Regions from separate parts of the Paenisporosarcina sp. P4_E4_2 genome, predicted to be linked through region 1. Evidence: riboswitches for the same ligand, from Rfam matches in the RefSeq annotation. Region 1 holds a riboswitch; each other region holds the start of a gene.

Region 1 (2,199 bases):
TGCACCATTTTGAGTTTGTGCGATATTCCCTTGAACGATGTTAACTTCTACTTGATATTGCTTAATTAATCTTGATAGAATCGGTTGCTCCGTTCTATCTCCGACAAAAACTAGTTTCACAAGCTTGCCTGAGGGATATTGCTCTACCAAATGAGCAATCGTCTGGCTGGCTGACTCCGGACCATTTACCTGGGCAACAAAACGTTTCGTAATGGGTTGTTCAGGAGTTTGGAATATTTGAAGTACACTTCCCATTTCAACCACTTTTCCAGCTTCCATGACTGCAACCCGATGACAAATTTTACGGATGACATGCATTTCATGTGTAATCAGGACAATTGTCAAACCCAACCGTTTGTTGATATCTACCAATAGTTCCAATATGGCATCTGTTGTTTCAGGGTCAAGTGCTGATGTCGCTTCATCACATAGCAGCACTTCAGGATTATTGGCAAGGGCACGTGCAATTCCTACCCGTTGCTTTTGACCGCCGGATAATTGGGAAGGGTATGCTTTCTCCCTGCCTGTCAATCCAACTAGTTCGATTAATTCTTTAACTCGTTCTGAACGTTGCGTTTTGCTAATCCCTGCAATTTCTAGTGGGAATGAGATATTTTCCTCGACTGTCCGCGACCATAGTAAGTTGAAATGTTGAAAAATCATGCTTACTTTTTGTCTTGCACTACGAAGATCCTGTCCTGAACTGGACGAGATTTCGTGTCCATTTACAGTGACACTACCTGAAGTAGGTTTTTCCAAGCCATTTAATAATCGGATCAAAGTACTTTTTCCTGCTCCACTGTAACCGATTATGCCAAAAATCTCGCCTTGATCAATCGTCACATTCACGTCATCTACCGCTATGAGTTGTCCATTACCGGTTTCAAACCGTTTTGATAAGTTTTTTAATTGAATCATATTCACTTCACCTCTGAATTTATACACCATTTTATTTGTTTTCTTTATCATGCATTTGCACTGGCTGCATGTTTCGCATGAGTCAAGAAGTTTAAAACCACTTACCTGCACTCAAGCATAACGCGCGCAAATAAACTCTTTCATTTCATTTAATATCAACATCATTTTATTGAAATATCCTAAAAAAATAAAAATCCCTTCCGCAGACAAGCAGAAGGGACTAATGCACAATTATATACGTTAGACCGTTCTCTCATCTTTCAAAGCGAATTCGCTTTGAGTGATTTGGCACCATTTCACAAATTGTGACGGTTGCCGGGCTTCATAGGGCACTTCCCTCAGCCTCTCTTTATAAGAGTTTACGATATTAAGTTTTTAGTTACGAATGATAATGTAACACGTTCAAATGCGAACGTCAATTTTTTTTTTGCAAACGATTATATAGATAGGGAACTGATTGAAAAGCATAAACTTTTTCAACTATTTGACCATTTTCCGCAATGAGTAAACAAGGGACGCTTTGGATTTGATAATCGACCGCTAAACTTTCTACATAGTTCAAGTTTGCTTTCCCTATTTGCAAATCTGGCAAAAGTTCTTCCACAACGTCCATCATTTTTGAGGCAACTTGGCAAGTTCCACACATGGGCGTATATAAATAATAAGCTGCCCTCTTTGCGTTTTGAGAATGATTTTCCCACTCCGCTCGCGTCCATTCTTTCATTGTATTCATCCTTTAGGCAATAAATTCCGCTTTAACATCGATATTCGCTCCGAGCAACACAGTCGCTAGAACTTTCATTGGTGTAGTCGCAACTTCTCGGTAGGCTGGATCAGTATATAAATGAAGTGCTTCGGGAAATTCACGTTTAATGAGCGCACGTAATTTCTCTCCGGACTTATCAGCATCGACAAATACATAAATCTCCAACTGATCGTAGGGGGCTAATATTTCTTCCAATCGCGTGGGGCTGACTGTTCCGTTCGTGCAGATAATTTCAACTGGCTCTGCAATAAGTCGCAGAATCCGCTGTTTATCTGATCGACCTTCTACAATTATGACTTTATCTATTGGCATGGGATCACTCCTGGCTGTACTGACATAAAAGATTGTTTAAAAAGTTTTCTTGAAACGGAGTCCATCAGGTTGCAACTCTTCCCGATCACAACCATTGCCACTCTTTTCAATATCCCGTTTTAAACTCGCTGTTATAATCGACATATGCAAAAAACGCCGAACAAATGTCGGCGTTCAACTAACGATATTACTCTTGTGTCATT
Region 2 (2,199 bases), on a different contig from region 1:
TGTTAGAAGATGCCGTAATTGATCTATTACAGCCACAATTAAGCAAGGCGATTGAAGACCATTATGGAACTACTTTTGCAATAGACCTGCATAGTAGCACATTTCCTCTTCAACTAACGGGTGCTTGAGTTGAAAAAGAAAAAAGAAAAAAGCTAACGTCTGAGAAAAGACGTGAGCTATCAGTATTTACAGGTATACTCCGCATGTACCGTTTTAACGCAAATAACCAACCATTCTTGTAACGCCCAAAATCCTTGATATATATAGGTTTTAGGCGTTTTTTGTTTAGGTGTTAAGGTTAAAGAAAGAAGGATTAACACATTTTTTGTGAACTTATAGAACTAACGAGAAGAAAAGCTTTTGATGTACATCAATCAAACGCTGCATAAGCAGCAATCATGCTCATTATAGTTCCGTCGATTCCTCGACGATCAAATACTTTTGGGGCTGCTTTTTAATCTGTTCTTTACGTCCGTAGTGTACTTTGTGAAAAGATAAAAACGGTAAAAAACGCATTTCAGGAAATTGTTTACTTTATTGAATGTTTGTATTATTATAATAAATAAGTTAAATTCGTTGATTTTAAAACGAGCAAAACTGATACCATTTAAACCATTAATAAAACTAAATAGTTAATTTCAACTTATCAAGAGAGGTGGAGGGAAAGGCCCTTTGAAACCTCGGCAACAGACTCATTATTGAGCACTGTGCCAATTCCTTCAAGCGATTATGCTTGGAAGATAAGTTGAGATCTTGTCTACTAATGATGAGTCTCTTCTTGTTCCCAAGAAGAGACTTTTTTGTTTTTTAAATTATAAAAATGAGAAAAACAAATTTTAGAAAATTATTTACTTTCTTGAATTTATGTATTAATATAACAACTAAGTTAAATTCGTTGATTTCAAAACGAGCAAAACTGATACCATTTAAACCATTAATAAAACTAAATAGTTAATTTCTACTTATCAAGAGAGGTGGAGGGAAAGGCCCTTTGAAACCTCGGCAACAGACTCATTATGAGCACTGTGCCAATTCCTTCAAGCGATTATGCTTGGAAGATGAGTTGAGATCTTGTCACTTATATTTAATGATGAGCCTCTTCTTGTTTCCAAGAAGAGGCTTTTTTGTTTTTAGAAATATGGGTTCATTAGCCACAGTTTCAAATAGAAACGGGCATGAAAATATAAAAATAGAAGGAGTGTAAAAAATATTATGAGTAGAGTAAAAAGTTCGAATTTAGGTTATCCAAGAATTGGTGTAAAACGCGAATGGAAAAATTCACTGGAGCAGTTATGGGCAGGGAAACTAGAAAAAGAATCATTCTTAAAACAAATTGAGGAGATTCGTCTAAACAATCTGCAGAAACAAAAAGATTTAGGAATTGACTTGATACCAGTTGGAGACTTTAGCTTGTATGATCATGTGCTTGATACAGCCGTTATGTTCGGATTAGTACCGAATCGTTTTGAATACGACGGCGGTAAAGTATCACTTGAAACGTATTTTGATATAGCACGAGGCAATAAAGGTGCGGTTGCATCTGAAATGACAAAATGGTTTAACACAAACTATCACTATATTGTTCCAGAGCTTAATGAAGCAGTACCTACTCTTGTTGAAAACCGTCCACTTCAATTTTATAAAGAGGCTAAACAGAAACTTAATATCGAAGGAAAGCCTGTAATCTTAGGACCTATCACATTTGTAAAACTGTCAAAGGGTTATAAAGAAAGTGAGTTTAAAGCAGTTGTTGAAAAATTTGTACCGCTTTACGCTGACATTTTACGTGAATTACAAAAAGAAGGAGTAGAGTGGGTACAAATCGATGAACCGATTTTATCTACAACGATTTCCAAAGAAGATGTTGCGTTATTTAAGGATATCTATCAAACATTGCATGATGCAGCGCCAAACATAAAGCTGATATTACAAACATATTTTGAAAGCATTGAACATTACGAAGATGTTATCTCACTTCCTGTTCAAGGAATTGGACTTGATTTTGTATATGATATTGGTCAAAATCTTGCTGCTTTGAGAAAGTATGGTTTCCCAAAAGATAAGGTTCTTGCTGCTGGAGTAATTGACGGGCGAAACATATGGCGTGCAAATCTTAATGATCATTCTGCAATTCTTGCAGAGATTGCTAATGTTGTTTCAAAAGATCGTCTTATTGTACAATCTTCATCAAGCTTATTG
Region 3 (2,199 bases), on a different contig from region 1:
CACCATGCCCGGATGAATTCCGGCTGAAGGCACTGGCAAAGAGGTCTTTATCAAACCAGGAACATGGAGTGCATCTGCAATTTGTAGTGTTTCTGATTTTTCCAAGGCCACACTGCCATATGGTGAAGGAAATAACGAGAAATCCGCCCCGGCAAGTCGCAATAATTTACCCAGTGCGAGGTGGTWTGAGAGACCATACTTTTGGGATGGAGTGAATGCTCCCGAAACGGCTGGGTGTGCCATAATCRGAATCGCAATTTCTGGATCTTCAGCTAAACTTTGCAGTGTATCCAATCCGTATGCATAAACATTAAACAGCAACATATCTGCCCCTAGCTCTGTCGCGTGTCTTGCTTTGTCTTTTAAGTCGAATGTACGTCCTGTCAAATTCACTGCGTAACGTGTGCGGTGACCTGTCTCCGAGAAAACATGCTCGAGTACTTCACGTCCTTTTACAATCCGTTGTTCAAAAGGCGTCGACTCGTTTTCGAATAAAATTTCATCATCTTTCACAAAATCCACACCACCGCGTGCTTGGTGTTCGAGTTGTGTTAGTAAAAAGCCCAAATCTTTCCCGAGTATGCCTTTAAAGATACTCATGACAAATGGTCGTTCTTGCACGCCTGTCAATTGTCGGATTCCTTCTGTGCCGAATTTCGGCCCTGGAAAGTGGCCCGTTAATTCCGGACTGAACTCCAAATCAATTAATTTGATTTCCCCGTCCAGTGATAACTTGCCAAAAGTCGTCGTTAAAATGGCTGGCAAATCAGGACTGAAATTCGCCATGGGGTATGCAATGCGAATAATTCCTTTCGTTCGGCTTTCTAATTGACTATTTTCTTTTTGGACAGATACAACGCGTCCCTTATGTTTCTTCAGTTGCTGTTGTTCCAGTTGCGGTAAGTCGGTCCATGATCCGACCGTCAAGCCAAGTGCGATGCCTTCTGCTTTTTTTTCTAAATTTTCTTCTATGCTATGGACTAAATAAGTCGCGATTACTTCACTCAATGTCTCCACCTCTTTAGGGAAAATAAAAAACCTCTTCACAAAAAAGAAGAGGTTAGTAGTTGAACTAACATCCTCTTATCTGTCAGCTACTGCTGCAAGAATTAGCACCGTGCCTACTCGCGTAAGTCGGTTGCCGGGTTTCATAGGGCTAGTCCCTCCACCTGCTCTTGATAAGAAAAATGTAGATATGATATTTTTTAAAATCTAAATTGGATTATGACAGGGTGCAAAATACTTGTCAACATAATTTTCTAACAAATTAAAATATACTGCTTTTTATGTGTGTGATAAAGTTATGCTATGTTTGCCGGGAAATAGATATGACCGTCCTAAGAAATAAATTTCAAACCGACAGCCGCTCCTAACACCATGGCAATAAACAGCATGCGCAACCATGTTTTAGGCTCCCCGTATAAAATCATGCCTAAAATCGCTCCACCTGAAGCACCAATACCTGTCCACACTGCGTATGCCGTACCCATCGGAAGGGTTTCCATGGCGAGTGCAAGGAACAGGAAGCTTGCCAAAAAGCTTGCGAACAATCCGCTAATGGACTTCCAATTGCGACTTTTATGCACTTGACTGATCATCGCCACACCTGTCATTTCAAACAATCCAGCAATGATTAAGAATATCCACGCCATTAGGATTCCACCTCTTCCTGTTCTTTTGTCACCAGCTTAAGCCCGACAACCCCAATTAACAGAAGTGCAATCAAGGCAATTTTTGCGATACTAAATGATTCCCCGAAAAAGAGGATATCCGCAATCACTGTACCAGCTGTACCAAGTCCGACAAACACTGCATACACGGTTCCAACAGGAAGTGTTTTCCCTGCCATAATCATTAAATAGAAACTCACTGAAATCGCAATTGCCGTGCCCAACCATGTCCAAATATCATCCGCATGCTTGAGACCAATTACCCAAAACACTTCAAAAAATGCTGCTATGAAGACTTTCATCCATTCTTTATTCATGAAAACATACTCCTTTTCCAAATCAAAATAAGCCCGAGAGATAAACGTATCATACGTCATCTCCCAGGCTTTTATCCTTCCGTGTATCTTTGCATGTGTGCAAAGCGTTTTCTCTTGGACCAGACCAAACCGGTTGTTTGCGGAACCCTAGAAAACTTGGCCGCCATTGTGAAAATGGCGCTTTATGAATTTATTAATTCCATGGCTAGAAT
Region 4 (2,199 bases), on a different contig from region 1:
GCCAACTGCAATGGCTGCTTCAATCACCCCTTTATCAATTTCACGAAGAGACGTTTCCACAATTCTGGCGAAGAAAGGAATTGCGGCAACTGACAATGATACACTTGCAGCTGCTGGACCAATCGTTGAGTCTACCAGTAATTTGGTTAAAGGAATAAGAGCTACCAACAAAATGATAAATGGAATGGAACGCACCATATTGACAATAAAACCGAGTGTTCCTTTAACAAATCGATTTTCTAAAAATAAACCTCGGTCTGTAACAAAAAGCACAATCCCCAATGGTAAGCCAATAATGATTGCGACTGTTAATGAAACCCCAATCATATACATCGATTGCCCGAATGCATTCAGGATGTCTGGCCACATTTCAATTACATGCGGTATATCAATTCCCATTACGTACCACCTCCACTTGCGCCCCACGTCCTTCCATATACGTGATGGCTCTTGTTATATTTTCTGGTTGTCCCTGAATTTCCATCAAAAACAAACCGAGTGGTATTTCCTGAATGTATTCAATCGCGCCATGCAAGAAATTTCCTCGTACATCAAAATTCTGAATCATATCCGAGATGACACCTTCTCCCGCCACATTGCCTTTAAATAGCACTTTCACAATACGCCCAGTGACTTGATCCAAAATGGATTGGGGTACTTCGAATGAGACGACGCTACTGATGAACTCTTTCGTCAATTCTGCTTTTGGATTGGAGAAAATATCGTAGACCGTTCCCTCTTCAACCACCCGTCCATCTTGCATGATGGCCATGCGATCACATATTTCTTTTACCACATTCATTTCGTGTGTGATCAACACAATGGTGATGTTCAATTCGCGATTGATTTTTTTGAGCAAGCGCAGAATAGATAAGGTCGTATTCGGGTCAAGCGCTGAAGTTGCTTCGTCACACAGCAGGACGGAAGGATTGTTTGCCAGTGCACGAGCAATTCCGACACGCTGCTTCTGTCCACCGCTTAATTGGGCCGGATAAACATCTTTCTTATCTGTCAAACCAACCATTTCTAGTAACTCCAAAACGCGGGTCTCCATTTTTTCACTTGGTGTATTAGCTGCCTTTAATGCGAAGGCAATATTCTGAGCAACTGTTTTTTGACTGATTAAGTAAAAGTGTTGAAAGATCATGCCGATTTTCAAGCGGGCTTTACGTAATTTTTCTCCTTTTAATTTTGTGAGGTCCAGTCCATTCACTTCAATTTGTCCGCTTGTTGGCCGTTCAAGTAGATTGATGCACCGCAATAATGAGCTTTTGCCTGCACCTGAGTATCCGACAATACCGAACACTTCCCCTTCATTGATGGTGAGATTTACGCGATCAACACCTATAACCGTTCCTTTTTTCGTTATGTACTCTTTAGATAAATCATTAATTTTTATCATCACAAGCTCCTTTTTGCCAAATAAAAAATGCCCCTTTCATCATGAAAGAGGCACCGAAAAATGGATTTTTGGTTATCTTTCAGAATGAAATCATTCTGTAGGAATTGGCACCTTCCCAGCTCGTGCTGGGGRTTGCCGGACGTCATAGGGCCTATCCCTCGGTCTCTCTTGATAAATTTCCATATGTAGTTGTTTGGTTGTTTTGTTGCTGAAGTAAATCTTACGATGTTTTTATACACGTGTCAAACACTTTTTGAAAATTATTTTCATTTTTCAAACAAAGGTTCATATAGCGAAGGTCTGCGATCCTCGTATACCGGTATGCGAGTACGTACCTCTTCAACTTCTGAAAAATCAACATCAATGATTGCGTACTCTTCATCATCAGCTCCAGTCCATAACACTTTCCCCCAAGGTGCAATGATCATGGATTGGCCATTGAACTGATTGTTCGGATCGTTCCCAGTTCGATTGACGGCGATGACAAAACATTGATTTTCGATTGCACGGGCTTGAAGCAAGATTCTCCAATGATCAATACGAGTTTCAGGCCATTGTGCTGGTAAGAAGAGCACTTTCGCTCCGGCTAATGCATGTGACCTTAACCATTCAGGAAACCTTAGGTCATAACATATGACCCCTCCTGCTTGAATAGAACCTAATGAAAATACATTTGATTGATTTCCTGCTTTTAAGTATAGATGTTCATCCATGAGACGGAACAAATGCGCTTTATCATATTCGGACACTAGGTTACCCTCATTCGAATAGATGTACATTGTGTTGTAGAAGCTGTC

What was found. A riboswitch is a leader RNA that binds a small molecule or an ion and turns the genes downstream of it on or off. The one in region 1 is predicted to bind S-adenosylmethionine.
Region 2: linked by a shared signal. The riboswitch ahead of metE (5-methyltetrahydropteroyltriglutamate--homocysteine S-methyltransferase) and the one ahead of AC1DSB_RS06030 (methionine ABC transporter ATP-binding protein) in region 1 are both predicted to bind S-adenosylmethionine.
Region 3: linked by a shared signal. The riboswitch ahead of AC1DSB_RS11075 (2,3-diketo-5-methylthiopentyl-1-phosphate enolase) and the one ahead of AC1DSB_RS06030 (methionine ABC transporter ATP-binding protein) in region 1 are both predicted to bind S-adenosylmethionine.
Region 4: linked by a shared signal. The riboswitch ahead of AC1DSB_RS02980 (methionine ABC transporter ATP-binding protein) and the one ahead of AC1DSB_RS06030 (methionine ABC transporter ATP-binding protein) in region 1 are both predicted to bind S-adenosylmethionine.

What each region holds. Positions count from the first base shown of each region.
Region 1 covers NZ_JBFUJC010000049.1:8,668-10,866, forward strand. Annotated here, with positions in the region: gene AC1DSB_RS06030 (methionine ABC transporter ATP-binding protein) at 1-918, opposite strand, end outside; SAM riboswitch class I at 1,169-1,276, opposite strand; gene AC1DSB_RS06035 (thioredoxin family protein) at 1,334-1,642, opposite strand; gene AC1DSB_RS06040 (toprim domain-containing protein) at 1,655-1,996, opposite strand; gene gcvH (glycine cleavage system protein GcvH) at 2,184-2,199, opposite strand, start outside.
Region 2 covers NZ_JBFUJC010000052.1:6,991-9,189, reverse strand. Annotated here, with positions in the region: gene AC1DSB_RS06250 (hypothetical protein) at 1-128, shown strand, start outside; SAM riboswitch class I at 641-747, shown strand; SAM riboswitch class I at 960-1,065, shown strand; gene metE (5-methyltetrahydropteroyltriglutamate--homocysteine S-methyltransferase) at 1,213-2,199, shown strand, end outside.
Region 3 covers NZ_JBFUJC010000142.1:5,444-7,642, reverse strand. Annotated here, with positions in the region: partial or broken gene AC1DSB_RS11075 (2,3-diketo-5-methylthiopentyl-1-phosphate enolase) at 1-1,008, opposite strand, end outside; SAM riboswitch class I at 1,081-1,185, opposite strand; gene AC1DSB_RS11070 (DMT family transporter) at 1,338-1,652, opposite strand; gene AC1DSB_RS11065 (DMT family transporter) at 1,652-1,987, opposite strand; guanidine-I (ykkC/yxkD leader) riboswitch at 2,046-2,149, opposite strand.
Region 4 covers NZ_JBFUJC010000014.1:2,240-4,438, reverse strand. Annotated here, with positions in the region: gene AC1DSB_RS02985 (methionine ABC transporter permease) at 1-399, opposite strand, end outside; gene AC1DSB_RS02980 (methionine ABC transporter ATP-binding protein) at 389-1,402, opposite strand; SAM riboswitch class I at 1,472-1,580, opposite strand; gene AC1DSB_RS02975 (carbon-nitrogen family hydrolase) at 1,669-2,199, opposite strand, start outside.